DNA from 3 places in the Lysinibacillus sp. NPDC058147 genome. Region 3 is predicted to be linked to each of the others. Evidence: a T-box and tRNA genes for the amino acid it is inferred to sense, from the RefSeq annotation. Region 3 holds a T-box; the other regions hold tRNA genes.

Region 1 (10,120 bases), on a different contig from region 3:
AATCTTCTTTTGTATATAATCTATGTCCCCCATCTGTATAATCGCTTGGTTTCAATAAATCTATACTGTCATAATATCGAAGAGTTCTGATGCTAACACCAGACTTCTGTACAAATTCTCCTATAGTAAATATACTTTTATTCAACATCATCACCTCACTGAAAAGCTTTTCGTTTAGAAAGTAGAAGATATCTTCTATACCTTAAAATATCTAATAACTGGGTAAGAAAACCTTTTTCCTTTTAAAGTATAAATAGTGGCAATTAAAATTAATATCGTTTCTAGAATAATAAGTGAAAAAGATAGAATAGAAACCATATTTATTTTTTTAGATACAAAAGTTAATATTAGTAAAATCGGAAAAAAAGTAAAATGAAGATTCATCCCTTCTTTTGCGTGATGGGCAAAATAATCATTCCTACCCTTTGATACCAAATATACTAAAATTGGTAAAATAAAAGTTAATAAAAGTGAGAATAAATGCATTAAACTTGCTAGCACTCTGTTAAATAAACTTTCCTTTTTCAATCGTCCTACCTCCAGTGGCATAAATTATTGGCTACCGTTTAATTTGGTAACTAAATTCATCATAAAAGGTGACGCTACTAGAGATTCAAGTACAAAAGTTTATTTAATTTAAAAATCCTTATTTAACAGTTTTAGTAATACTATCTCTACATTGGAGAATCATTAATGTAGCTTATTAAATTATTCTGCACCGTTAGTTCAATAAAGAAAAAAGAACTGCATATGCAACTCAATCTTCAAGAAAAGCACCCGTTACTTTAAGTACAACATTTCACAATCTTACACATTGATGCTATCACATTTCTTTCAGAAAGGGGAGATATAGGTTAATTTGCGCCCCTGTTAGATACTGTGGGGCTGTTCTTTTTGTCGTATATCACAACAGTTACAATTGAAACAAGAACAATTACAGCATTTGCGGCAATGGTTCCTACCCAAGTCATAGTCATGGTGCCGAAGATGGGGGATGTCGCATTGAACATGGTGTGGAATAATACGCACATAAACACATGGCCTTTTCCTGATATTTTGTAGATTGCCCCGTTGAAAAACCGAAACGCAATGAGTTGAACTGCAAACATCCAAAAGTTAACGAGTCCCTCTCCGTGATTCGTCCCCGGAATGAAGAAGAGAGGGATATGCCATAAAATCCAAATGATTCCAACTAAAACAGAAGACAAAACAAAACCGTATTTTTTGTCAAGCTCAGGCTGCAATATGTACATCCAGCCAGCTTCCTCTAAGCCACCGATAATAAGATTACCAGGCAGGGAAAGGAAGAACGCATAAAATGGAAGCACCATTTCCGTGTGGCCAGAAACTGCAATATGTATCACAAAATACAGTGCAAGTCCTGCAACAACGAACAAATAGAGAGATATGCTATTTTTGGCATAAAAAACAGTTCTCAACCATTCCTTGAAACCTACTATTTTGTTATTTTTCTTCAGAACGATATATGAAGCAATAGCGGGCGACAAAATATAGATTGCAAAAGGGATATTCATTCCGAATTGCTGTAACGAGTGAACCCAATTGTGAACCGAATAACCAAATTGCCCCAGGGCAATCAAAGCACCTGACACAAGATAGGCTATGCAAAATGTCAGCATCGTAAATTGTACTGTGATTTTTTTGTGTGTCACGATTTCTTCACCTCACATTTTAATCATTTAAATGTGTTTGTAGACAAAAATCAATAATAAGGTTGTTTAATTCTTGTTCAACTAAAGCACCCCGTTCGTATTATAAGGTCAGCCAGAGTAATCTGGTTGACTATTTTTTATTCAATTTATAGATTGATAGTAGCCGGGGTCGAACGGAAGCACCCGTGGGACTTGATCCCGACAACTAAACTGTTCGCCCTCTACTTGTTAACACATGATTAGGCTGGTTGGGACATTACGATCTCGTATAACAAGCAAGATATGAATAACAAGCTAGATAGAGGTTACCGGTCAATACCACCTTGGGAGGAGATAAACTATGAATCCAGTAGTTGGTCTGGATGTCGCAAAAGGTGAAAGTCAGGTTCAAATGTTCTTGGATAAAAAAATGCCCTATAAAAGCAGCGTGAAAGTTGATCATACGGTGGATGGATTGGAAGAGTTACACTCTTATTTATTAGATTTAGAGCGTCAAACAGGAATGAAGCCACCTGTTGTTTTGGAATCAACGGGTCACTATCATGCCCCAGTTGTACAGTTTTTAGAAGCAAGAGAATACATGGTCATTATCGTAAATCCACTGATATCTTACCGAGCAAAAAGTTCTAGCTTGCGAAAAACCAAAACAGATGCCATTGATGCTTATCACTTAGGCGAACTGTATTACAAAGAGGATTTAGCGCCTCAGAAAAAGCGTGGTGTACAGTTATTAAACCTTCGGCATCTAACAAGGCAACATGAAAATATGACAGGAATTATGATTCAAACAAAGCTTCAATTTCAAGCCGTATTAGATCAAATATTCCCTGAGTACAAAGGAGTTTTTGGCGATTTATACGCTGAGATTTCCATAAAAACTTTACAAGCTTACCCTACTTCTGAATCAGTCAAAGAAGCAGGTGTAGAAGAGATCGCACAATTCATTGATACACATTGCAAAGCACGTTCGTTTAATTGGGCACTCGAAAGATCGGAAAAATTAATCGGAGCTGCAGAACGCAATCCATTTCAATCAACTCTTTATCAAAGTCTTCTAGTCAGCTTGAATATGTATATTGATTTACTTCAAGTGTACCACCAACAACTTTCTACGTTGGAGCGTGAGATTGATGAGTTAGCGGCACAACTTGAAGAATATGAATTACTCCAATCAATTCCCGGTATTGGTGAAAAAATCGCTGCAACGATTATTTCAGAAATCGGAGAAATTGATCGGTTTAATCATCCGAAAAAGTTAGTAGCATTTGCAGGACTAGATCCCAGTGTGTTTGAATCAGGTCGCTTTAAAGGCACGAAAAATCACATTACTAAACGCGGCTCGGCTAGGCTTCGCCACATGCTTTATACAGCTGTTCGTTGTTCTATTCGAGATAGTCGGAAAAAGAAAACAACACCTGAAACTATCGCACGAAATAAGCGATTACGAGCCTTCTACGATTTAAAACGTGAGGAAGGAAAGCCATATAAAGTAGCCATTATTGCTTGTGCAAATAAGCTTTTACATTGGATTTATGCGATTTTAAAAACGAAAACACCATTCCAAGAAACCACGTAGTGACAGCATTTTCAAATACAACAAAAACCTTCCAAATTTAATTCGGAGGGTTATTTGGGTTGCGCTTTTTAGTATAGCATGAAGTGTTTTATAATTTAAAAGATTTTTATTGACAATCTATTAGCTGGTTTAGTTCAATAGTAAAGTTCTATTCAAACAATGGAACTTTTGGGTCTATTCCATAACAATGAATAAGCATAGAGTGTAATTGCCCTCTGTGATGATAAATGTGAGCTACAATCTCTAACAACCATTCATATCGTGAGTATGTAACACCCCAAAAAGAAGTAACTTCCACTTGAAGTTCGACTTCTGTGAAATTCATAAATTTATCTTCTAAAAATTGATGATTTTTTATCAATGCTTCTCTAATCCCATTTAGACTTTTATATGAAACACTTGAATAAAATTTGTTCATCGAGTCTTGAGATGCCCCGTCCGAAATAAGCGAATCAGCTTCACAAATTATAGCAATATGTTCTAACAGCTCTCCTATGGACTGCTTATTAGGTGTAGGCCTTTTTTGCAAGTCATTTTCTGTTAACTTTTCTATCATTTCAACAATTGTCGTTACAGCGACTTTAATTTGATGTAATGCACTCTTACAATATATATTCATTTTATCCTCCTTTACATCAACCCCCTATTCAACTAAACTGTACCGTTAGTGAAGTAATTAAGGAGTGATAATCTCACCAGAATATTCTCTTAAATGGTCAATGGCTAACGTCACTGCACCTTTCTCCGTCTCAATCAAAGACAATCCTTTTTTATAGGACTCCAATACTCATATCCCAGTCTCCCTGCCACATATATAACTCTGTGGTAAAAAGACCATCCTTACGCTTAATAATTTGAACTTTATATTGATTACTCGGAGACAACATTTCTTTTAGCACTTGTCCCATTAGTTCACCATCTTTACTGGTAATAATGTGTATAGTATAGCATCTCTTGTTCAACTAAACTGCGCCGTTAGTTGAAGAATTTAACATCTATCTTAAATTATACTTTCATATCATTCCTTTAAACACAAATAAAAGCTGAACTAATTTTTGTGTTTTGTTCAGCTTTAAAATAACTTATTATAATGTTACACATTGTATAAAGGATGCTGATACATTAAGTGCATCACTTAAAATCTTGACTTTTAATAAAACATTTGGATGCAGTCTTATTTTTTTCTAAACAGTGTATCCCCAAGTGGGACTCCAATCACAACAACTAAAACCGTTAGAATTAACAGGGCTCTAAAAATAAAAATCGCGACTTGATCGTACATCGTATCTCTCCTTCTTTTCTTAATAATTCCTACCTAATATTCTGTAATTATCCAACTCCTATTGAAGAGTCAAACAGCACAACATCATTTGTGCTTTTAATAATATAGTTTACTTCATTACAACGTATGTATGCAGTACGTCACTTTTTATATTTTATGATCTTCAACAATAGGGCGCGATTGTTTAATAAGCTTCGCTGTTCTACAATTGAATACATATAAAAAGAGGGTAATCAGCCTCTAATATGACTAATTATCCTCTATGCCTATACCCTTATATAAATAAACTCTTCGTTTTTTTTATTTTGAAAAAAAGTCACTACATAAATTCCTGAGCATACGCTATGTTATGAATAGCAGTGAAGGGAATGTGTAAAGTGCATAAGTATTCAAAAGGTTGGTTTGTGAAGCAACTTCGGGATCATGGTATTTTGGTGCATCCACAATATAAAAGTCATCTAGGCAATTATAAAGAATCCGAATTACGCAATTTATATTACCAATATGTTGAAAAAGAAACATTAGATTCAGAACAAAAATAGCCATTTTCGTTTGAATAGCTCCTTTGTAGGAAAGAATTTAACTACAGAAAGGAGTTATTTTATGTGGAGTAAACAGTGGATTTTAACGCAAATATGGCAAGATGTGTTGTTTCTACATTGGCCAGTTTCACCTAAGGATTTAGAGCAGTACATTCCGCAAGAGTTGCAACTGGATCTCTATGAAAATAACGCTTGGCTTAGTGCTGTCCTTTTTAAAGTAAGAGGACAACGACTAAGATTTCTACCACCATTACCAGGAGTAGGTTTTCATTTGCAACTTAATGTCCGGACATATGTAACATATAACGGCATGAAAGGAGTCTATTTCTTTAATTCAGATGTTACGAATCGTTTTATTGTACAACTAGCAACAATGGGCAGTTTATCATATCGTCATTCAAAAATAGCTTTAAAACAAAAAGAGAACAATTTTTCTTTTACAAGTTTATATCACGGTTCACTGGATGAAAGGTTGAAAATTTCTTATCAACCGATTGCCAGTGAAATAAGCAGTTCTACCTTTGATAAATGGTTAGTGGAACGTTATCATTCTTGGTCAAAGTGGAAGAGTTCTCTAGTTCGCATAGATATAGATCATATGCCATGGCAGCTACAACGAGTCCATATAAACATTGAAAGCAACACACTAGCTCCATTTGTGAAGGAATCTATACAAGGCATTCAACCTATTGCTCATTATTCGAAGAGTAAAGAGGCTAAAATTTTTTTACCAATTTTGGAAAACATAAAAAACCATTAACGTTAATAAAAAAGATGACCAAATTGCATTACAATGGCGCTTGCAATCATATCCGACATAGCAAGTGCCTCTGCTTCAATGTCATCAAAAACTTGAATATCCTCTTGATAGTTTTTCTGGATCATAGTCACGGCTTCTTTTTTTGTTAAAGCTAAATGTGTGTAGAACATTTTTTGTACTTCCTCAACACTCAAGTATGGATTAATTTGATTCAAAAATATTGCAATGTCATCAGCATTCCGATACCATTCCTTTTCCTTTGCATCCGCTGTTGCTGTATCTCCTTTGGCAGCTGCAGTTACTAACTGCGCAGCAATAAGAAGATGTTCTTTAATTAGCTCAGCGTAACGATCAGCAATCTGGTCACCGTAAAATGGACGTAGACAATTGCCTAAGTCCGTGGCATTTTGTAACAGTCGTTCTTGCACAAAGGGCAAATCAGGTAAGCCAAAGACAATACTTATAATCGTCATCCTCGTCCAATTGACATGCTCCATCCATAATATTCGATTCATTGCCATAAAATCCGATTCAGCCTTACTGATACAGCGACGATAATCTTTCTGCGGCCGTAAAAAATGGCGAACAGGTGCAGTATAGTTTGTGTAAGAGCCTGTATAGAGCGTGCTTAAGGGACTTGCGAAAAATACATTTGAATACGGGTACAATGTATTTCCACTCCTTCTAATTTTCTTCTTAATGTAGAATACTCTGATGTATTTCCATATATGAAAGAACAATTTATTGAAAGGAGTAAATATGGATATGGCTATTCTTCATACATCATTTTTTTAGTCATCCCACCATCAACTGTTAGATTAATGCCTATGACGAAATTTTTTGTGGGACTAGATTAATTATGCCTTGGCATAATTGTGTCCAGAATCGACTTTGTGCTTGCACAAAGAACTCCTTTCCGATTCCGTGACATCCGCCGGAGGCTTTAACTTCATTCAGCGGGTTTTGGACACCTGCTGAATGAAGTTAAATATAAGCAAGCCTGTGCAGTGTCTTCAGATACGCCTACACGCCCCGATAAATGCTGCTCGTGATCAATTTTACGGAGCTGTTCATAATCACCTGTTTCAATCCAACCAGGCGAAATACAATTAACCGTTATATTATCTGGACTTAAAGAACGCGCTAAAGCATGTGTTAATGCAACGATACCGCATTTTGTTGCTACATAGGCTTCAGTATGGTGCTCAGACATCTAGCACGTGTAGAGGCCATAGAAACGATTGAGCCATCATGGACATTAGCTCGCATAAATTTTGCAGCCTCCCTTGAACACAAAAAGACACTCGATCAATTATGCCTCGGCATAATTGCGTCGGAATCGGCTTTGTGCTTGCACAAGAGATTTATGTTGAAATTTCCCCGCATTATTTATTAAAATATGGATAGTATCAAAATGCTCTACTGCTTTTGGCATTAAAGAATCTATTTCCTGTTCTTTCTTAACATCTGTTTGAGCAAAAAGAACAGAATATCCTTGCACAAGTAAATCTTTTTCTAATTGCAGCCCTAATACTTTATTTACATCAGCAATAACAACATTGGCCATTTCGTGCATACGCAAGTACAATACCTTTGCTAATCCCTTGCGCACTGCCAGTTACTCTGATAGCTTCCGCCAGTTTTTTGCATTTCATTATTTTAGCAAAAATAGAGATGAGGAGGGCATAATGGGGTACAGGAAATCATATAATATTAATATTGAGGCAAACCTTGCCTTCATAGTTAAATTAATGTTGACATTATGATATAAAGCACATATAATAAATATTGTCCTTATATGGACTACATAAAAAATAACATCATGTCTCAGTAGCTCAGCAGGATAGAGCAACGGCCTTCTAAGCCGTCGGTCGGGGGTTCGAATCCCTCCTGGGACGTCTATAAAGCAGTCACAAACCATTGATACAATTGGATTTGTGAGAAACTAGGGATTCGGTCGGGGCTTCGGTCACTGATGCAGAATCCCTTTTTTATTACCCTGAAAATTACGTGAATATAGTACTGAAATCAACTTCCAATTCAATTTTATGGAAGATTTTTTTATGACCAAAAAGTCGGGATTATTTGATGTAGACTTCACATTGACAACTAAGGAGCTTACCTCTTCTATCAAAGAAGAAAAGATTGTCACAGCTCGCTACAAGTCTTTTCCAGAAGCACTAGGAACTATAGTTAATCAAATGGAGGTGAGCGGTTATCGTCCTCGAACTATCAAAGATTACAATACAATTCTGATGAATTTCTCAAAAAGTACAGGGGTTACCTATTTGGAAGAAATCACAGTAGACACGCTTGATAGTATGCAGGTAGTGAATCAAACAAAGCTTACACGTCTAAAGGTTTTGAAATCATTCTTAGGTAAGTTTCATCAATGGTTGGCTGAGCTTGAACCATTATACATCTAGTAGTGTATTTTGGTTGCTAAAATTAGAAAGGGTTGTTTTAACGAGCCTGTAAGAGTTGATAGATTTGGCTTGGGCTTGTTTCCATGGACTTTAGGAAGCTTACCTATTTCACAAAAAGGTAAAAATCCAACAATCGATATTACAATATATGTTATAGTTACCATTTATCAATCTATACTGTTGAATGAAAGAAACATTGACTATTACCCCTATCTCAAATATTGGGTTTATGATAACATATATCTGAATCTTTTAACTTTAAATAATATGAAAGGAAGTGTAATATTCAGATATGAAAAAGATATTGAAACCATTGATTAGTGTTATTGCCATTGGTGCCCTCTCTCTATCTATAAATATAGATAAAAATGTATTAGCTAATAATATTGCAAATACATGTGATTATAATTCGGCATCGAAAGTAAACCCTGATTTTTCCACAATGAACTGTTTGTTAACCGAAACAGCACTGAATTATGATGTTCCTCCTGAAATTGTGAAGGCAATAGCGGAAGGTGAAAGTGGAAATTGGCGTCATTTCGATATGAATGGTGAAGCGATTGTGACAGCTGATAAGGGAATTGGCATTATGCAAATTACAAATAAAGCAGGCTACAATCAAGATAGACTAAAAAGCGATATTGTCTATAATATTCAAGCTGGTGTAGAGACTCTAGATAATATGTTTAAGCGGAAGGATTTACCTAGCATCAACGGTGGTGAAAGAGATGTACTGGAACATTGGTACTTCGCTATCATGGCTTATAACGGTACTAAGCCAGTAAATAGTCCAATTGTCCAAGCAACTGATGTAAGAAATACAAATGCCTATCAAGAAAGAATTCTCCAAATTATTGAGAAATTGGAATTAATAGACTTAACAGAGCTGCCTTTTTCACGCGAAGATTTTCAATATGACTCTAACAGCAGGGAAAATATTAAATTTTCTGAGATGAACTATGATTTTGATTTACCATTAAATAAATCAAAGTATTTTTTTGAAACAAATCAAAAAGTTAGTGCAACAACAACTAATGTAAAATTTAGAACAAGACCTTCTATTGATAGTCCTTCTATGGGTACTTTACGTGAAGGCGAAATTGTTACCATTACGGGTCCTTTTGAATATGAAGAAGTATCAACGAAGAAAAACCATTTTGTTTGGTATCCTGTGAAAAGAAGTGACGGGACAAAGGGGTATGTAGCATCAAGTTATTTAAACTACTCAGCTTCAACACCAACGCCAACACCAACGCCAACACCAACACCTCCAGTAACACTGCCCACAACGGGCAACGTTGATGTATCAAAGTTTGCTGATTACAATGCAAACCAATACTGGGCTGAGGATTTTAAGTGGGCAGTCAACATCGGTATCATCAGTGGATACCCAAACGTGAAAAACCCATCAACAGGTAAGTACGAAAACTTACTTAAACCGTACACTAACTTAACGGAAAACCAAATGTTATCTATCCTATTTCGTTACTCCAAACCATCAGAACTAGCTTCAACGATAGCTAAAACTTCATGGTATGGAGACGTAAACTACCAACTGGCTACAAAATACTCTCTACCAGTCCTAGGTGCAAACACAGCATCCAAACAAGCCATTGCAGGGAAGGATATCACACGGGGTAACTTCGCTCGTATCTTAGCTACAATGCATTATGGTAAGACTGTATCTCAGTCAGAAGCTATTAAATTCCTTCGTGATAATGGTTTAACAACTACTAAAACAAATGAAGAGTTTAAACCAAATAATTCTCTAGCAAGAGCGCACGCAGTGGCATTCTTCCACCGTTACGAACAAAAATTCAATAACTAAATTGCTACTTACAAGTGAAAAGGTGACTATAAA
Region 2 (10,120 bases), on a different contig from region 3:
CCCTCGATCATATACTTAAAGAAGGCGATATCGTTGCACGAATTTTATTTTTAGATGCAGATGATGCAACTTTAGTTAGACGTTATAAAGAAACAAGACGTGCACATCCATTAGCTGTAAATGGTTTGCCATTAGATGGCATTAAACAAGAACGTAAGCTTTTATCAGAAGTAAAGGGTCGCGCTAAATTTGTCTATAATACATCTAATATGAAGCCTAAAGGGCTACGTGAAAAAATAGCTAAAGAATTTGCCAGTGATGCTGATAATATTTTCTCAGTGAATATTATGTCTTTTGGATTTAAGCATGGTATGCCGATTGATGCCGACTTAGTATTTGATGTCCGTTTTTTAAAAAACCCATATTATGTAGAAGAGTTACGCCATAAAACGGGTTTACAAACTGAGGTATCTTCTTATGTTCTGGCACTTGATGATACGCAAACACTCATTCAAAAACTAACAGATTTGTTTGAATTTATGATTCCGCTCTATAGACAAGAGGGCAAATCACAACTTGTCATTGCTTTTGGATGTACTGGCGGACAGCATCGTTCGGTAACGTTAGCAGAATATTTCGGGGCATATTTAGCTGGAAAGGAAAACACTGTTATTACGCATCGTGACATCAATCGTAGAAAGGATTGAGTGAATGGGAAAGAAGCGAACAAAGCTTGTTGTAATTGGGGGTGGTACAGGGCTTTCTACATTATTACGAGGGCTTAAGCACCACCCATTTGATATTACTGCAATTGTGACAGTAGCAGATGATGGTGGTTCTTCAGGGCGCTTACGAGATGACTATGATATTCCACCACCTGGTGATGTGCGCAACGTGATTGCGGCGTTATCAGATGTCGAACCGCTTGTAGAGCAAATGTTTCAATATCGATTTTCAGCATCGGAAGATTTACGTGGTCATTCATTGGGTAATTTAATGCTGACTGCTTTAACAGATATTACTGGGGACTTTAACCATGCTATAAGTGAAATGGGCAAGGTATTAAAGGTTCATGGTCGTGTTATACCAGCAGCAAATAAAAAGATAAATTTACATGCAGAGCTTGAGGATGGCTCAATCATTGAAGGTGAATCTAAAATTCCTATGGCTAAAGAACGAATTAGCCGAGTTTTTTTAGTGCCTGGAAATGTGAAACCGTTACCAGAAGCTATTCGAGCAATCAATCGTGCTGACTATATATTAATTGGTCCGGGAAGTTTATATACAAGCATTATTCCAAATCTTCTTGTAAAAGAAATTGGGCAAGCTGTTGTTAAGGCTAGAGGAAGAAAAATTTACGTTTGTAATTTAATGACTCAAAAAGGTGAAACCATTTCCTATACAGCAGGTGATCATGTTAAAGCTATATACAAGCATGTAGGTGACTCTTTCATCGATTCAATATTGGTGAATGATGTAAAACTCCCTCATCCTGTAAAAGAGCTTTATAAAGAAGAGTGTGCCGAGCCTGTAACATTTGACGTTGCAAAGCTAGAAAGTATGGGATTAGAAGTTATTAAACGGGATATTGCCACGATCCGCCCAGATGGGACGGTTCGTCACAATGCGGCAAACGTTGCAAAATGGCTTGTAGATTACGCGAATATCTATGAACAAGAAGTTAATGAATTATAAAGTATTTATTGTATATGATAAGATGAACATATACATAGAACAAAAGGTTGAAAGGAGGGCGTGATATGTCTTTTGCTTCTGAAACGAAAAAGGAATTAACTCAAATAGAAGCGGACAATCATTGTATGAAAGCAGAAGTATCTGCCCTAATTCGTATGAATGGTTCATTATCCTTTGCTAATAAACAGCTAAGCTTAGACGTACAAACTGAAAACGCTGCAATCGCAAGAAGACTTTATACGATTATGAAAAAACTGTATCCGTATAATGTCGAGTTACTTGTTAGAAAAAAGATGCGTTTGAAAAAAAATAACGTATACATTTGCCGTGTAAGAGAAGGTGCGCGTGAGCTACTAATTGATTTAGAAATCATCTCAGACGACTTTCAATTTAATCATACTATTTCTCGGGAGCTCATTAAAAAGAGTGGTCAAAAAAGAGCGTATTTACGAGGCGCATTTTTAGCGGGTGGCTCTGTCAACAATCCAGAAACATCAGCCTACCATTTAGAAATTTATTCATTATATAAAGAGCACGGCGAGGCTTTAATGGATTTGATGAATGAATTTGAGCTAAATGCAAAAACAATTGAACGAAAAAAAGGCTTTGTTACTTATTTAAAAGAAGCAGAAAAAATTTCTGATTTCCTTAATATTGTTGGAGCTCATCGAGCAATGATGAAGTTCGAAGACGTTCGCATATTGAGAGACATGAGAAATAGTGTTAATCGCATAGTTAACTGTGAAACAGCGAACTTAAATAAAACAATAGGTGCAGCATTACGTCAGGTAGAGAATATCCGATTTATTGAAAATTCAATAGGACTAGATCAATTGCCAGAAAAACTTCGTGAAATTGCCCGATTACGAGTAGAATATCAAGATGTAACGCTAAAAGAACTTGGCGAAATGGTATCAAGTGGGACAGTTAGTAAATCAGGTGTCAATCATCGATTACGGAAAATCGATGAGATTGCCGATGCATTAAGAAACGGAGAAAAAATTGGTGGTTGAATTTTCATACTTTTCAGGTATGAATGTCATGCGTAATCGCATATTGTTCTTTTGCTAGTAAGTAAGGTAAGATAAAAATAATAAGATGAACGGTAGTAAAGGGGAGTTTTAAGAATGACCGAGAGAAGAGTCCATGTAAAATTAAAATTAGGACTACAAGCTAGACAAGCAGCATTATTTGTCCAAGAAGCAAATCGTTTTAGTGCCGATATCTTTCTTGAGAAAGATGAGAAAAAAGTAAATGCTAAATCCATTATGGGCGTTATGAGCTTAGCCATTGCAAAAGGAACAGAGGTCGTACTTAGTGGCGATGGCAACGATGCTGAGCAAGCGGTTACAGCATTAGCAACACTAATCGAAAAAGAAGATTAAAAACCTATGATGCAAAGACTGTCCAAACTGTAAAACTTACATGTTGGGCAGTTTTTTTGCGCTTTTGCACAGAATATATAGGTCCTGGAAGAAGGGCGGAGGGAGCGACGGAAAGAAAAAGCCAAGGTCGTGGATAGAAAAGCCAAAATGATGGATATAAAAGCGAAACATGGATAGAGGAGCCAAAAACGTGGATTAAAACGCCAAAATGATGGATAGAGTAACCGAAATCGTGGATAGAACCATCAAAATGATGGATAGAAGAGCTAAAACGACGGAAAGAAGAGTCAGAGCGACGGAAGGAAGAGTCGCAGCGGCGGAAAAAAGAGCCAGAGCGACGGAAAGAATAGTCGAAGTGACGGAAAGAAAAGCCTGCGACGGAAGGAAGAGTCGGAGCGACGGAAGGAAGAGTCGAAGCGGCGGAAGAAAGAGTCGAAGCGACGGAAAGAAAAGTCTGCGACGGAAGGAAGAGTCGCAGCGGCGGAAAAAAGAGCCAGAGCGACGGAAAGAATAGTCGAAGTGACGGAAAGAAAAGCCAAGGTTGTGGATAGAAACGCCAAAATGATGGATAGAGGAGCCAAAAACGTGGATAGCCCCACCCAAAACGTGGATAGAACCATTCAAAGTAAAGAATAGCCCCATCAAACCATACATAAATTTGATGTCGAACAAAAAAAGACATCTCAGAAATAAATCTGGGATGCCTTTAATTTATTATTTACGATCCATAATTTGGTCGATTAAGCCGTATTCTTTTGCACGCTCAGCAGTCATGAAGTTATCGCGGTCTGTATCTCTTGCAATGACTTCAAGTGGTTGACCAGTGCGTTCTGATAAAATACCATTTAATTTTTCACGTAAGAATAAAATACGTTTTGCAGCGATTTCGATTTCAGTTGCCTGACCTTGTGCACCGCCAAGAGGTTGGTGAATCATTACTTCAGCATTCGGTAATGCGAAACGTTTACCAGGTTCACCAGCAGCAAGTAGGAAAGCACCCATAGATGCTGCCATTCCAATACAAATTGTTTGTACTTGTGGTTTGATAATTTGCATTGTGTCATAAATTGCCATACCAGCAGTGATAGATCCACCTGGTGAGTTAATGTAAAGAAAGATATCTTTGTCTGGATCTTCTGCTTGTAGGAATAGAAGTTGAGCAACAATTGAGTTAGCAACGTTGTCGTCAATTGCGCTTCCTAATAGGATAATACGGTCTTTTAGTAGTCGTGAATAGATGTCATATGCACGTTCACCACGACTTGTTTGTTCAATAACTGTAGGAATTAAATTCATGTTAAATCCTCCTTAAAAAACTAAATTCGATTACTTTTGCTGAAAACTTCCTTTGTATTTCAGCTGTAACCTTATCATACACATTATAGTCAGGGAAGGTCAAATATTAACCCTGTTAAAGTGAAATAAATTAAATCCATTTTGCCCTGACGTAATTGTAGCTGCCGCGTCGCTTTCGCCCAGAAAACGTTTGATGCTGCCACGTCACTTTCGCTCAGAAAACGTTTGATGCTGCCACGTCACTTTCGCCCAGAAAACATTTGGTGCTGCCGCGTCGCTTTCGCCCAGAAAACGTTTGATGCTGCCGCGTCACTTTCGCCCAGAAAACGTTTGGTGCTGCCGCTTCGCTTTCGCCCAGAAAACGTTTGATGCTGCCACGTCGCTTTCGCCCAGAAAACATTTTGCCGCAGACGTTCTTATTCACGCAAAAAAAGAATGACGCTGAAACTTCACTCTTGCGCGTCTAGTTTTTGCGGAATGTCCGCACAATTCAAATCCGTGACATTGCTGGAGTATTATCATATTTCTGTAGGTATTTTGACGCTTGCTGAGTGCAGAAAAAAAAAGTTAAATTGTTTTGCATTCTATAGTTGAATTATGGGCAATACGTTTGTATAATTGATAAGGTCACATAAGTTAAAGTACAGTACACTATTTTGTCAGGTATGCTTCAAATGAGGGTTATCTACATCATGCTTTTCGTAAAGCCTAGGGTGAGTACTTTTTTTTTGTGTTCAATTGCCCTCGTGGTGTAATGGATAACACGTAAGATTCCGGTTCTTGCACTGGGGGTTCGATTCCCTCCGAGGGCGCCATTTTACTGATTATTTGATATACTTTTTAAACTCAATTCTCCTAATAAGTAGTTTAGCAGCCTGCTTAGTGGGGAAAAGAGAGGGTAAATAATGGGAATCTTGCCTAGTAGGAATTATTCCCACATTTGTTCCTTTCAAACCTTCAAAAAAGCAACAACTCCAAATTATTTTTTAGTGAACATACCGTACGTGAAGACTAGTTATACTAGTCGGAAAAAAGAATCCTATCTGAGGGGATTCTTTTTTTTTTTGCAAAAAAACCCTTTAGCATCGATTGTGAATGTATAAATATTCATAATTGGTGCTATTTTCTTTTTAAAATACCGTTTTATTCTAGATAAACCAAATGGGATAAATTTTTATGAAAAAACAATTACTTTTATGCAAAATGTTATTGTCTAAAGAGAATAATGTCACTATAATTGACCTAATAGTCTAATATTTCCGAATAAATAAAAATATTAATTATTTTCGGGAAATAATTGAATTAGGGGGAGTAGCTATGAAAAGAAGTTTATCTATGTTACTGGTAGTCGTAGCAGCATTTGTGCTAGTTCTAGCGGGTTGTGGCGCAAAAGACAAGACATCGTCCGGTAGCGCGCCATCTGAAGATGGAAATGGTAAGAAAGTTTATAAGGTAGGAACAGAAGCGACATTTGCACCGTTCGAATCGCTTGACGATAAAGGAAATATTGTAGGATTGGATTTTGATATTTTGCAGGCGATTGCAGATGAAATGGACTTTAAAGTGGAGTGGCAAAATATTGGCTGGGAGCCTGTCTTCCAAACTGTTAAAAATGGGGAAACAGATATCGGTGCAGCAGGGATCTCTATTAATGATAAGCGTAAGGAAACGTTTGACTTTACAGAGCCGTATTATGAATCTCAATTATTAATCGTTGTAAAAGAAAATTCCAAGATTAAATCATTAGCTGATTTAAAGGATAAAAAGATTTCAGTACAAATTAATGCTACTGGTCATGAAGCTGCGAAAAAGCTACAAGGTGATTCAAGTCCAAATATTATGGCGTTTGAAAATCAGCCGGTTGCTATCAAAGAAATGCTGAATGGTAACGTGGATGCTACGATTGGTGATAATGCGGTAGTTTATGAATATATTAAAGCTCATCCAACAGAGAAGCTTAAAGTAATCGAAGATGATGCATTTGAAAAAGAATACTATGGATTTATGGTTCAGAAAGGAAATACAGAACTTTTAAACAAATTAAATGAAGGTCTGAAAAAAATAAAAGAGAACGGTAAATATAAAGAAATTACAGGTAAAGAACTTAAGTAATAAGCGACTACATGATGGGGCTGTCCTAAAATAAATAAAGAAATTTCATATATTAATATAAGGTGAAAATCCGCGTAGACTCTCCTACGTGAAAAAAGAGGACGAGACCCATCAGGGTGATAAAACTGATTTTGCGACAGGAGCACACTGATGCGGATTTTTACTATTTACAAATATGCTAGTTTTCTTAATTTTTAGGCAGCTCCCATTTAATTTTTAAAGGGGAAGTGGGGTTTTCGGATGGACATCTTTGACTTACGCTGGGACATAGTCTGGAACTACCGAGATATGTTTATACGGGGTATTGGTGTGACGCTAATTTTAACACTTAGTGGTTATTTTGGCGGAATTCTTTTAGGACTATTTTTAGGACTTGGAAAATTATCAACGAGAAAATGGGTTTATTGGCCATGTAAACTATATGTAGATTTATTCCGTGGCACTCCAATGCTCGTACAAATATTATTGATTCATTTAGCGGTGATACCGTCCATTTTTGGACATTCATTAGGTTACTTGGTGTCCGGGATTACGGCACTTATTTTAAACTGTGCGGCATATAATGCAGAAATTTTCCGTGCGGGTATTCAAAGTATAGCTAAAGGGCAAATGGAGGCAGCGCGTTCTCTTGGCTTAACACATAACCAAGCGATGCGAAAAGTTATTTTGCCACAAGCTTTTAGACGTATGATTCCGCCGTTAGGGAATGAATTTATTGCTTTATTAAAAGACTCATCTTTAGTAACTGTTATTGCGGCACCGGATATTTTATATGCAAGTAAGATCGTGGCCGGAGCTAGCTACCGTTTTTGGGAACCATATATAGTTGCAGCGTTACTCTATTTAATTTTAACGTATGGAGTAACGAAGATTGTTGCGTTTATTGAAAAACGACTTAGTAATAGCTATGTCCCTCGTAAGGCAGAAGGGCGGGAAGCACGATGATTAAAATTGAGAATTTACACAAATATTTTGGCAAACTAGAAGTGCTGAAGGGCATTGATTATGAAATACAGGAAAAGCAAGTTGTCTGTGTTATTGGGCCATCAGGCTCAGGCAAAAGTACATTTTTACGTTGCATCAATATGCTAGAAGAAGTAACAGATGGTGCAATTTATATTGAGAATGTGAAGATTAACGAGTCTAAAACAAATATTAATGCTATTCGAGCAGAAGTAGGCATGGTATTTCAACAATTTAATTTATTCCCGCATATGACAGTCATAGATAATGTCACGATGGCTCCGATGCAAATTCGAAAAATGAGCAAGACAGAAGCAGAAGCACTTGGTCATGAGCTGTTGAAAAAAGTCGGTCTCGATAGTAAGGCTTATAACTATCCAGAGCAGCTTTCTGGTGGTCAGCAACAACGCGTTGCCATTGCACGTGCTTTAGCGATGAAACCAAAAGCTATTTTATTTGATGAGCCTACTTCGGCATTAGACCCAGAAATGGTAAAAGAAGTTTTAGATGTAATGAAAAACTTAGCGGCTGAAGGTATGACCATGATAGTAGTAACACATGAAATGGGCTTTGCCCGTGAAGTTGGAGATCGTGTGGTCTTTATGGATGGTGGATATATTGTCGAAGAGGGAACCCCTCAGGATATCTTTGGTAATCCGCAAAATGAACGAACAAAAGCATTTTTAGGAAAAGTTTTATAGGTCATTAAATAAGAGCAGCCCTTTGTGATATTGAACCACATATGGGACTGCTCTTGTTTTTTATCATTAATGAAGGGGATTTGTTGTAGTGCTGTATGCATTAAGCATTGTTTGCATATCCTGCTGAGAAAATTGAGGTACTTGATAATAGCCATGCATATTTTGGTAAATAGATAATTCGTATGCCATTTCAATGCAGTTGGGAATACTATCTGCAACAACACGTCGGACAACAGGGTTTGTAGTTTCTGTTGCAGCTGCAGTCATACCTTTTGCCAGACCTTTTTGAGCGCCAAGTAAGAAGCCAGAAATACATTCATCGCTGAGCTCGCTTGCATTTTGCATCGGCTTTTTAGGTTGGCCAGGATTTATCCCGTACTTAAAATTATTTCCTGTCTCCATTTGATAGCGACCTGTAGGAACAGATGGATCATGACCTGTGTTATAAGATTCCACAATAGTGTTATACATACCTAATGTGAAATTATATTGGCGATCCAAAATGCTAAGCAACTCTTGATCCTTAACCTGTGGACGTAAAACAATGGATTGATCCATACAAGCAATGATGGCACCGATTGTTTCATGCAAGTCCATTTGCTCATGTCCACCATGATTTGGGCTTTGTTGTTGGTTGAATTGGTTTGATGATTCGTTATGAAACGATTGAGTCAAAAAAAGCGCCTCCTAAATATCATAGTTTGTTACAGTATTAAGTATGGCACGTTAGAAAAATTTCATACGGTATTAATGCACTTGCATATATGTAGAATAGAGATATTTTTTTACTGCACATTAGTGGTAAGAAAAAGAAAGGATTATCACTATAAAGAAAGCGTAGGAGGTTAAAAAATTGAAAAAAATATTTGGACCTATAGGAATTATCGTTATTATTTTAGTTGTATTGGCCTTACTATTTATTCCAAAATACAATAGCCTTGTAACTGCTGAGGAAAGCGTTGTTTCGAAATGGGCTCAGGTTGAAAATCAGCTACAACGTCGCTACGATTTGATTCCGAACTTGGTAGAATCAGTAAAAGGATATGCCAACCATGAGAAAGAAGTGATCGCTAGCATTACAGAGGCACGAGCGCAAATGGGAAGTGCACACAGTCCAAAGGAACAAGCAGTTGCCAATGATGCATTGAACGGAGCACTTAGTCGATTGCTAGTAGTCGTAGAAAATTATCCGAATTTAAAGGCAGATGCAAATTTCCGTCAACTAATGGATGAATTAGCTGGAACAGAAAATCGCTTAGCTGTTGCTCGAGAAGACTACAACAATGAAGTGCAGGCTTTTAATAAAACAGTCAAACGTTTCCCGGGCAATTTAATTGCAGGGATGTTTGGTTTTGAGCAGAAAGAATACTTTAAAGCAGCTGCGGGTACTGAAAAGGCACCATCTATAGATTTTGGCAGTTCAGGTAAACAATAATGAAACGGTTGATAACCCAACTTACTATTGTTGGTATCATGTTTATTTTATCTATAAGAATGGCAGATGCCGCAATGCCGACACCGATGAAAAATACGTATATTCATGATTTTGCTAATGTTTTATCTTCATCTATGAAAGAAGAGCTTAATAATTATTCGGAGCAGCTAGACAAAGGTACAGGAGCCGAAATTATGGTCGTAACCGTAGATAATATTAACGGAGAAGAACCAAAAATGTATGCAACCAAAATGATTCGTTCATGGGGCATTGGCGATGCAAAAAAAAATAATGGTGTTTTAATTTTGGCAACGTTCGGGCAAGGCGATGGCAATAATGATGTCGTCATTGCTGTAGGTCAAGGTCTCGAAGGAGCATTACCTGATGGCAAATTGGGGCGCATTTTAGATTCAGCATTTTATCCAAATGCAAGTGCTGGAGATATTGATAAGGCATTTAAAGCTACGTACACTGAAGTATTTCAAACTGTAGCGAAGGAGTACAATTGGAATGGAGAGATGCCTAAAAATACAGCTGACAATGAAAAAATGCCAACGTGGATGATTGTTTTAATCGCTATTATAGTACTTATT
Region 3 (10,120 bases):
TTCTTTTAAAAAGCGTAGCCCATTTGCTAACGCCAAGATCATTATTAATATCGTAATAGCTGTTTTTGTTCCGAGCTTCCTTTGTATAGGTACTGCAAATGGTGCAAAGAGACCCATACAAAACACCGGAATAGATGTTAAAAAGCTCATTTTAGTATTTGATATATGGAGTGATTCCAAAAGTACATTAAATAATGGTCCTATTCCTGTTACTGCTGGACGCATATTGAGCGCAACGAAGAAAATACTAACAACCACAAGTACCATGGAAACACGCCATTGCTTTTTCTCCATACTTTCTAAAAACCTTCTCTCTATTGATACGGTTAAAAATTCGACTAAATATGTTAGATCTTTGAATTTTCACTATTTCCTTTTACCATTTTTTCTAGTATCGGTCAATTTAATGGCAATTATTAATGAAAAGATGTAGCTAGTATCAAGACTGGATGCAACTTACGATACTTACATTTTTTTTGGCGCTGCAATGCCCAATAATGTTAGCGATTCTTTTAAAACAATGGCTACACAACGACAAAATGCTAATCGTGATGTTCTTTGGTTATCATCGACCAATACTTTATTATGCGCATAATATTTATTAAATTGTCGCGCTAATTGTAAGGCATATTTAGCAATTTGTGATGGATCTGCTTGCTCAAAAGCGTTGGCAATTACATTCGGAAACTGTTCCAGTAATAAAACAACTGGCCATGCTTGCTCCCCTAATGCTTCAAACGCTACTTCGTAACTATGTTCATTTGCTTTTTCCAATAGAGATGAGATACGTGCAAACGTATATTGAATATAAGGCCCTGTTTCCCCTTCGAAATGCATCATATGCTCAATCGAAAACTCAATATCATGAAGACGATCATTTTTTAAATCATTAAAAATAACCGCTCCTACACCAACCTGACGTGCAACGTTCTCTTTATCCGCTAGATTTGGATTTTTTTCCTCGATATTTCGCTTCGCAGTAGCAATCGCTTCTTTTAGTACATCCGCTAATAAAACGATCTTCCCTTTACGCGTCGACATTTTTTTACCGTCTTTTAGAATCATCCCAAAAGGCACATGCTGTAAGTCTTTTGCCCAATCGTATCCCATCTTCTCAATCACGTTAAATAGTTGTTTAAAATGAAGAGATTGTTCATTCCCAACAACATAAAATATTTTTTTAGGGTCATATTGTTGATTACGATAAAAAGCAGCTGCTAAATCACGTGTAGCATACAGCGTAGCTCCGTCTGTTTTCGTAATTAAGCATGGTGGCATATTATCGATTTCAACAACATATGCACCATCAGAATGCAAAAGCAGCTCTTTTTCTTCTAACTCCTTAACAACAGTAGCCATTTTGTCATTGTAGAACGCTTCCCCAGTGAATGAATCAAAGTTAATCCCAAGCAGTTGATAAATGGTCTTGAATTCTTCGAGTGATGCATCTCTAAACCATTGCCAAAGAGCTAACGCTTCTTCATCCCCGTCTTCTAATGCTTTAAATGCGCTACGTGCCTGTTCATTGAGTGTTTCATCCTGCTCCGCTTCTTCATGGAACTTTACATAAATTTTTAACAGTTCCTCTATTGGGGCAGCTTCAATCGTTTTTTGATCTCCCCATTTTCGATAGGCAACAATTAACTTACCAAACTGTGTTCCCCAGTCACCTAAATGATTAATGCGGATTGCTTGATAGCCGTTTTTCTCAGCAATGTTGGCCAAAGCGTTGCCGATTACTGTAGAACGTAAATGGCCCATGGAAAAAGGCTTCGCTATATTAGGTGATGAAAAATCTAAAACTACATTCCCTTTTGACGCCTGTTGAGTCCCATATAAATTTTCTTCTTTTATTATTTGACTAAGCACTTGTTGAGTAATCGTTGGCTGATGGTAAAATATATTGACATATCCACCTACTACTTGAACTTCTTGTATTAAATCACTGCTTAAATTGTTTTTTAGGTCGGATGCGATACTGTTTGGAGATTTTCTTAATTTTTTTGCCAATGTAAAGCAAGGAAATGCCAAATCCCCTAAGTCCAAATTTTTCGGTTTTTCTAGTAAATTTTGAATGTCATTGACAGACAACTCGTTATTTAACGCTACAGCAATGCTTTTAGCGATTTGTGTGTGCATGTTCATTCTCCTTCCTCCTCTCAATTCATAAAAAAAGCCCCCGTCTCTAAATATAGAGACGAGAGCATAATGATCCCGTGGTACCACTCTAGTTGCCATATAAATATGACCACTTTCCATTGTTAACGAGGTGACTCCCCGATGTTCTCTACTATTAATTCGAGAACCTTCTCCAAAGTGCGTTTCATTTATGGCTGCTGCATTAGGCTCACACCATCCCTAATTCGCTTTCCAGCAACTCCATAAACTACTCTCTTTATCATCGAATTTAACTGTAATTTCAAAATATTTTACATGAGCTACCATTTTAAGTCAATAGTCTATTTCTAAATCAAAGTGCAACACTTGAACTTGTTTATGACTATTTAGTTTCTTCCTCTCTTAACTAATTACCAGAAGTTTATTATTATATGCAGTAGTTAACTGTTTCGTTCGATTAGTGTTAAAGTTATTTTCAAATAATCGATGGTTTTAAGATAATAAAAGTAAAAAAAGACCGAATAAATTTCATGTGGTACAAATAAGTAATAACGAGGAAACTGAAGTCATGGTTACAGACAATCGATTTACCGCACCTACACAACCTGGAGTTTATTATTATTCTTATGGCGTTTGATGAATGGATGAAAAGGAAGCGAATATATCTCATGGTGACGCTTTCTATGCCTTCGTTTTAGTAGTTGATTGACCATTCCATTAAATGGCAGGTTATTTTCATTTAAATTTTACTTTTAATGAATAAAAAATTATTCATCAGAAAAACGCAAGAAATCAATGTTTCTAAAATTGATTTCTCGCGCTTTTTAAGGTTTTGACCAGTTATGTCCCAACCTTTTTCTATCTTTCACAAGCCCATCCATCGCCATCACGATCATGCTTTTTTTCATAAGCTGGGTGATCGCTACCTACCCCATTTGGATAATCTTTACGAAGCTCTGTACAATTTTTATATTTTGACTTACTTCCGTTTGAAGGTTTTGATGAGCTACTTGACCCATTACTAGTTTTAGCAAACGGATTTTGAGAAGTTAAATGTGAATCTATTACATAACCTCCGTACAGTGGAGTTGTTACAAATGACCAACCAGCAATTGTAGAATGAACTAAAACTTCATCGTTTTTCAAAAGTTCTCCGACATTATCTCCAGAAGGACTAGCGATATTTCTAACAACAAGACCCTGTGTTAATACATATTTAGTTGTTGGTTTAGATTCACTCATAAAAGTTGTAGTCGCATAACCAATGACATTACCATATTGAACCAATGACCATCCATTTCCAACAGAACCGAAGTCTTTCACAACCATTTTATGTTGTAAAGTCGCAACTGTTTTTCCCTTCAATGATGGTGTTTGTTTCACTACCAAACCACTTTTAGAACTAGCTATCTGAATACCGTACAAAGCATCATCCAGTGCAACATCTTTTATATAGCCTTCTATTATTTTCCCATCACTATTTAGATAGGATATACGTGAAAATGAAACATTATGTCCCTCGCTGATTTGTGTTACAAATGTTCCTTCTTTTACAGTTCCTAATATTTTCGAAGACGCATCGGGTTTTTCATATACTTCTATTGATGAACTTGTAATAACTTTTACTTCTTTAAATGTGCTCGCATCGGCTACCTCTAAATTAAATGCTAAAAGTAACATAATGAATAATGCTGCGATTGTTTTTAGTCTCATTTTATCCTCCAATTATTTATAAACTTGTAATCTTCTTTTTAAGTCTGCTTTAAATAATGTAAAAATACTTATAATTACAACTATATGTATTTCGAAATGAAGTAACTCAGCTATTTTTCACAAGCCAATCCATTTACAATTTTAGTCAGACTTTTATTAAAATTCCCCTCCTTCACATTTATTATACATAAAAAAATCCTATAGTTGGTTAATAAAGAAACATTTTACAATAAATTGGGGCAAATCAGGAGGATATCCAAGTGGTTTCTGTCATTATGCACTGCTAAATGACGAGGAAATAACAGTGATTGTTCTTAGTAATGAGATGACGGTGAATTCAAAAAAAATCAACCGTCACCTTACATCCATCGTTCTTAAGCGGCCAATTTGGATATGGAAGGAGATACTTTAATTATAGAAGACTTTTCTCAAGTTTGATTTAAAATAATTTAGTGAAATAAAGCCCTTTCACTAGAGAGGGCTTTCATAAAACCTGTTCTTTACAATTGAGACGATTAAATACATAAAAAAGTATATGTATTCACTTTTTTTTAACATTATCCCCACTCTTATCCCGCTCAAATCTTTTGACAATACATAACCAAACGTTGATTTAATAATGTTTATAGACTCTGGTACATATTTCATGATATACTAGTGCCATTGTGAAAAAAGGAGGAACTTGCATGATTCAAGTAAGTAATGTAGGTCTTCGCTATGGCGATCGTAAACTATTTGAAGACGTAAATATAAAATTCACACCGGGGAATTGCTACGGTTTAATCGGAGCAAATGGTGCTGGTAAATCAACATTTTTAAAAATTCTTTCTGGTGAAATTGAAGCACAAGAAGGTCACGTATCAATGGGTAAGGACGAACGTTTATCAGTCCTTAAACAAAACCACTTTGAATATGATGAATTCAATGTATTAGATACAGTTGTTATGGGTAACAAACGTCTTTGGGAAGTAAAAGCTGAAAAAGACGCTATCTACGCAAAAGAAGACTTTTCTGATGAGGATGGCATGCGTGCTGCTGAATTAGAAGGTGAATTCGCTGACCTAAATGGTTGGGAAGCTGACTCAGAAGCAGCAACATTATTAAACGGTTTAGGAATTGGCGACGAGCTTCACTATATGCTAATGGCTGACCTTGAAGGTTCTGACAAAGTCAAAGTATTATTAGCACAAGCTCTATTTGGTAAACCAGACGTTCTATTACTAGATGAGCCTACCAACCACCTTGACTTAAAAGCAATCCAATGGTTAGAAGAATTCTTAATTAACTTTGAAAATACAGTTATTGTTGTATCCCATGACCGTCACTTCTTAAATAAAGTGTGTACGCATATTGCGGATTTAGACTTCTCTAAAATCCAATTATATGTTGGTAACTATGACTTCTGGTATGAGTCTAGCCAATTAGCACAAAAAATGATGGCAGACCAAAACAAGAAGAAAGAAGAAAAAATTAAAGAGCTACAAGCATTCGTTGCTCGTTTCTCTGCGAACGCTTCAAAATCAAGCCAAGCGACTTCTCGTAAAAAAATGTTGGATAAAATCGAGCTTGATGATATTAAACCTTCTAGCCGAAAATATCCTTTCATTAACTTCCAAACTGGACGTGAAATCGGTAATGATGTGTTAACAGTGGAAGGCCTTTCAGCAAGCAATGAAGGCGAAACACTATTTAAAGATATTCGCTTTTCAATGAACAAAGAAGATAAAATCATTTTACTTGGTAATCCAATGGCAAAAACGGCTCTTCTTGATATTCTAATGGACGAAAGAAAAGCAGATGCTGGTACATTCAAATGGGGCGTAACAACATCTCAAAGCTACTTTGAAAATGATCACGATAAATACTTCGAAGGTTCAGAGAAATCATTAGTGGAATGGTTACGCCAATATTCTCCTGATGATGAAACAGAAAGCTTCTTACGCGGCTTCTTAGGTCGTATGCTATTCTCTGGTGAAGAAGTGAAAAAATCTCCTTCAGTTTTATCAGGTGGCGAAAAAGTTCGTTGTATGCTATCAAAAATGATGCTTGCAACAGCAAACGTTATTTTACTTGACGAACCAACGAACCACCTTGACCTTGAGTCAATCCAAGCACTAAACGAAGGACTTATGCGCTTCAAAGGTGCTATGCTCTTCACATCTCATGACCATCAGTTCATCCAAACAATTGCGAACCGTGTCATCGAAATCCGTGAAGACGGCACAATTTTAGATAAACTATTAACTTATGATGAATTCCTAGAGTGGAAAGATAGCCAAGGCTTAAACTAATCAACAAAACAGGGTTCTCCTATTCAAATAGGAAAACCCTGTTTTTTTTTATATGCCTTTACTCATTAAGAAAAACGTTTGTAGCTTTTTCATACACTTCATTTTTGCAAATAAATTATTACTTTGTCGAGGTTGTCATAGCCACTTCCACTTGAGCATCTGACAAGCGTTCATTTTCTTGTACATTCTCAACAGTTTCTTCATATTGAGTGATCATCCGTGTATCTGGTGAAAATACTGCAAGTAACAGTGATAACAATAGCCCTGCCATCATTAATCCACCAAATAAATATGGTGATGCCCCATATTCTGTTGCTAAAGATGTCCATAGCATTGGTCCAAAACCTACAATTGCCGCAGCGATTTGATAGCCAAAGGATAGCCCTGTGTATCGAACATTCGCAGGGAATAATTCAGAGAAAAACGTACCTTGAGTCGCAAAAATTGCTGCCCATACGACACCAAGTAAAATGATTTGCAACATGAAGAAATAGGTTGAATTAATTGGAATCATTACGAAATATGGTATTGCCAGTAGTAGCATTGTGATAAGGCCACCAATATAAATTTTCTTTCGACCTATAAAATCTGAAAGATATCCAACAATGGGCATTGTTACGATCATTGTTGCACAGCTTAATGTAAGTGCAAACAATGCGACATCCCTTGTGTAGCCTATATACGTAGTTGCATACACCAAAATAAATGACATTAAAAACACATTAAAGAATCCATCCCCTATTTTCAATCCTATAATACGGAAAATATCTTTTTTGTTATATTTAAAAACTTGGACAATTGGTAATTTAGCTAATTCACCATTATCTTTTTTACGTTTAAATTCAGGTGTTTCTTCAATCCCACTTCGAATCCAAATAGCTAATACAATTAAAACTGCGCTAAAGAGAAATGGTAAACGCCAACCCCAGGCCATAAATTGTGCTTCTGTCGTTAATGAAGAAATGAGCGTAAAACTAAATGTTCCTAACACTAACCCAATTGGTACACCAAGCTGTGGAATAGAACCAAAAAAGCCACGCACACCTTTTGTAGCCGATTCAGTAGCTAGTAACACGGCACCTCCCCATTCACCACCAAGTGCAATCCCTTGAATAAGTCGCAAAATTACTAATAGCGTTGGTGCGAGTAACCCAACTTGTGCATAGGTAGGTAATAAACCTATCAAAAAAGAACTACCGCCCATGCCTATTAAAGTAAGCATAAGCGAGGCTTTCCTTCCGACACGATCACCCATATGTCCAAAAATTAAACTTCCAATTGGACGAGCTGCATATCCAGCTCCAAACGTAGCAAATGCAATTAAAATCGAGATTGCTGGATTAGTCGAAGGGAAAAAAAGTGTTGTAAAAACTAATCCCGTCGCAGTACCATACAAATAAAAATCGTACCATTCAATGACTGATCCTGCTAAACTTGCTAATAATATCTTCACATTTTTCATAGAATCCCTTCTCTCTACATTCAATTTTTTATGTCATTCGCTTTAACTAAAAATAGCGTTCCGTAAAACATGCTTTTGAATTTTTCCGACAGATGTACGTGGAAAATCAGTCACAAATTCAATACTATCTGGCACTTTAAATTTTGCGAGGCGTTCCCGACAATGTGCAATCAAAGTCTCTTCACTTGTAGTAGCGCCAGCTTGTAAAATAACATACGCTTTAATAGCTTCATCACGCATTTCATCTGGTACACCAATGACAGCTGCTTCAAATACTAATGGATGCTCTGTTAATACACTTTCCACTTCATTCGCAGCCACATTTTCACCTGAACGCTTAATCATATCCTTTATACGATCAACGAAATAAAAATAACCATCTTCATCAATACGAGCGTTATCCCCAGTTAGTAACCAATTATCTTTAACAGTGCCGTTTGTTGCTTGCTCGTTTTTAAAGTAGCCTTTCATTAAGGTTCTTCCTGGTATCCCTTTAACGGCAATTTGACCAATCTCCCCTTGATTTACAGGGATCCCATGTTCATCTACAAGCTGAACCTCATAGCCAATGCTTGGTCTACCAATGCTCATATTTTTTCGTTTTCCAAATATAGGATTTATCAGTGGAATCCCAACTGTCTCGGTCAAACCGTACAGTTGCAATAACTCCACATCAAATCGCTCCTCAAACTGTACTAATTGGTGTTCAGCAACCGTCTGTGCAAAAAGGACAAGTCGTAAAGGATTATCCTTCGCCTCTTTTTCGTAATCTTTTGCTAAAATCATACGAATAGGAGCGGCAAATAAAGAACCAACTGTTCCGCCTAATGCCTTTGCTTGTTTAAAATAACGTGAAGCACTAAATTTCTCAGTAACTGCAATGCTTGCCCCTACCATGATGGCTGACATCGTTGAGTAATATTGTGCATTCCCATGGAAAAGCGGTAAGACAATAAATGTTCGATCTTCAGGTGTTAAAGCTATTGAACGAGCCATTAACTCACCAGTGTATATATAATTGGCATGTGTCACTTGAACACCTTTAGGTCTTGATGTTGTTCCAGATGTATAAAGCAATGCAACAATATCTTCAGACGAAACTGTTGGGAAATGTACATTGTTATCGCTTTCACTTTTTATGAGCTCAGAGAAATATAAAACACCTTCTAAGCTACCTTGTTGTCTCGTAATAATAATATTTTGTATAGTCGGTGTTTTAGATTTAATACTGACAAACTTTTCGATAAAGTCCTCTTCAGTAATAATGAGGGCAGCTTCAGAATGAGAAATAATATATTCCATCTCATCTGCTGGTGATAAAATGTTAGTTGGCACCATAATACCTCCAATTTCAGCTAAAGCAAACCATGCTGTAAAAAATTCCATATTGTTTGGTAAATGAAACACAACATGATCACCTTTTTTGATGCCAAGTTTAAGAAGTGCATTACTGAAGCGAATAACCTCCTGATAAAAATCCCCATAATTTTTTTCAAAATAGTTTCCCTTACTATCCTCAAATCGAATAAAACTTTTTTCAGGTTGTTGCTCTACTCTCTCCCTTAAAACAGTACGCAACGTTCTATTCCCTATTAAATCCATGATTTTCCCCCTCTAGTTTCATAGACTATAGTCTGTATATTAATCGGCGAGACAATTATTTGTCAATATTTTTTCTAATAATTCAGAAAATAAATTAATTACATGTACGAGTATTATGCTAAAGTAAAATAGAATATCTTGTGTGAATTAGGTGATGAAGAGAATGAAAAAGACGCGAAAACAACAAGCTCAAGAAACGAAAAAACATATCTATTTAACAGCACTTAAATTGTTCGAAACGAAAGGCTTTGATCAAGTCACGGTTGATGAAATTGTGCAAAAAAGCAAAAGCTCAAAAGGTGCTTTTTATGGTCATTTTTCGTCTAAGTACGATATTTTCCTAAAAAAATTTAAAGAAATTGATCATTTTTACGAGGAATTTACAACTACACTGCCCCCAAATCTTTGCTTTAAGGAAAAAGTTATCTCATTAATTGATGCACAAATGAAATATTTAAAAGATGATTTAGGAATGGATTTAATGCGTTCTGTTTACAAAAGCGGATTAATTGAAAACGAAGAAAATTTCTTTACCAATTCTGAACGCGAATTGTATAAAATTTTGCACTCATTTATACAAAAAGCTATCAAAGATGGCGAATTATCTGTACAAATAAATGTTCAACAAACCGTAATTTATATTAGTCGCTGTATGAGGGGTTCATTATATGACTGGTTAGTCTTTGGAAAAGATTTTGATTTATTACAAGAAAGCAAAGGCTTTATTTCAATATTTTTAGATGGTTTGATATTAAATAAAGGGATATCCATAACAAATTAGTAGCTAGTGAATCAGCAAATAGAAGTATGTTAAAACAACATTGCCAAACAAAAATAGGCACTTCCTGATTAACTTTAAACTGGAAGTGCCTTTTATCTTTTTATGTAGTTGTTTCAACTACTTTCTTGCAAAAAATCTCTTTACACAAATAAT

Evidence for each region. A T-box is a leader RNA that pairs with one kind of tRNA and senses whether it is charged. The one in region 3 lies ahead of argS (arginine--tRNA ligase), so its partner is inferred to be a tRNA-Arg.
Region 1: it has a tRNA-Arg gene. The T-box ahead of argS (arginine--tRNA ligase) is inferred to sense a tRNA for this amino acid. The anticodon was not compared.
Region 2: it has a tRNA-Arg gene. The T-box ahead of argS (arginine--tRNA ligase) is inferred to sense a tRNA for this amino acid. The anticodon was not compared.

The regions. Positions count from the first base shown of each region.
Region 1 covers NZ_JBHVUJ010000001.1:284,333-294,452, forward strand. Annotated here, with positions in the region: gene ACFVT8_RS01350 (MerR family transcriptional regulator) at 1-148, opposite strand, end outside; gene ACFVT8_RS01355 (magnetosome magnetite crystal formation protein family) at 196-528, opposite strand; gene ACFVT8_RS01360 (CPBP family intramembrane glutamic endopeptidase) at 855-1,673, opposite strand; gene ACFVT8_RS01365 (IS110 family RNA-guided transposase) at 2,014-3,249, shown strand; gene ACFVT8_RS01370 (DinB family protein) at 3,398-3,868, opposite strand; partial or broken gene ACFVT8_RS01375 (hypothetical protein) at 3,926-4,157, opposite strand; gene ACFVT8_RS01380 (DUF2639 domain-containing protein) at 4,900-5,073, shown strand; gene ACFVT8_RS01385 (YqjF family protein) at 5,135-5,833, shown strand; gene ACFVT8_RS01390 (hypothetical protein) at 5,836-6,501, opposite strand; partial or broken gene ACFVT8_RS01395 (SDR family oxidoreductase) at 6,783-7,409, opposite strand; tRNA gene ACFVT8_RS01400 (tRNA-Arg) at 7,658-7,731, shown strand; gene ACFVT8_RS01405 (hypothetical protein) at 7,897-8,259, shown strand; gene ACFVT8_RS01410 (hypothetical protein) at 8,269-8,580, shown strand; gene ACFVT8_RS01415 (SH3 domain-containing protein) at 8,552-10,087, shown strand.
Region 2 covers NZ_JBHVUJ010000005.1:130,702-140,821, forward strand. Annotated here, with positions in the region: gene rapZ (RNase adapter RapZ) at 1-647, shown strand, start outside; gene ACFVT8_RS16105 (gluconeogenesis factor YvcK family protein) at 652-1,635, shown strand; gene whiA (DNA-binding protein WhiA) at 1,701-2,648, shown strand; gene ACFVT8_RS16115 (HPr family phosphocarrier protein) at 2,763-3,020, shown strand; gene ACFVT8_RS16120 (hypothetical protein) at 3,216-3,692, opposite strand; gene clpP (ATP-dependent Clp endopeptidase proteolytic subunit ClpP) at 3,735-4,316, opposite strand; tRNA gene ACFVT8_RS16130 (tRNA-Arg) at 5,057-5,131, shown strand; gene ACFVT8_RS16135 (basic amino acid ABC transporter substrate-binding protein) at 5,634-6,428, shown strand; gene ACFVT8_RS16140 (amino acid ABC transporter permease) at 6,669-7,373, shown strand; gene ACFVT8_RS16145 (amino acid ABC transporter ATP-binding protein) at 7,370-8,092, shown strand; gene ACFVT8_RS16150 (spore coat protein) at 8,159-8,767, opposite strand; gene ACFVT8_RS16155 (LemA family protein) at 8,946-9,527, shown strand; gene ACFVT8_RS16160 (TPM domain-containing protein) at 9,527-10,120, shown strand, end outside.
Region 3 covers NZ_JBHVUJ010000002.1:403,192-413,311, forward strand. Annotated here, with positions in the region: gene ACFVT8_RS07340 (MFS transporter) at 1-294, opposite strand, end outside; gene argS (arginine--tRNA ligase) at 466-2,145, opposite strand; T-box leader at 2,191-2,411, opposite strand; gene ACFVT8_RS07350 (excalibur calcium-binding domain-containing protein) at 2,977-3,831, opposite strand; gene ACFVT8_RS07355 (ABC-F family ATP-binding cassette domain-containing protein) at 4,518-6,122, shown strand; gene ACFVT8_RS07360 (MFS transporter) at 6,241-7,584, opposite strand; gene ACFVT8_RS07365 (AMP-binding protein) at 7,627-9,186, opposite strand; gene ACFVT8_RS07370 (TetR/AcrR family transcriptional regulator) at 9,341-9,967, shown strand.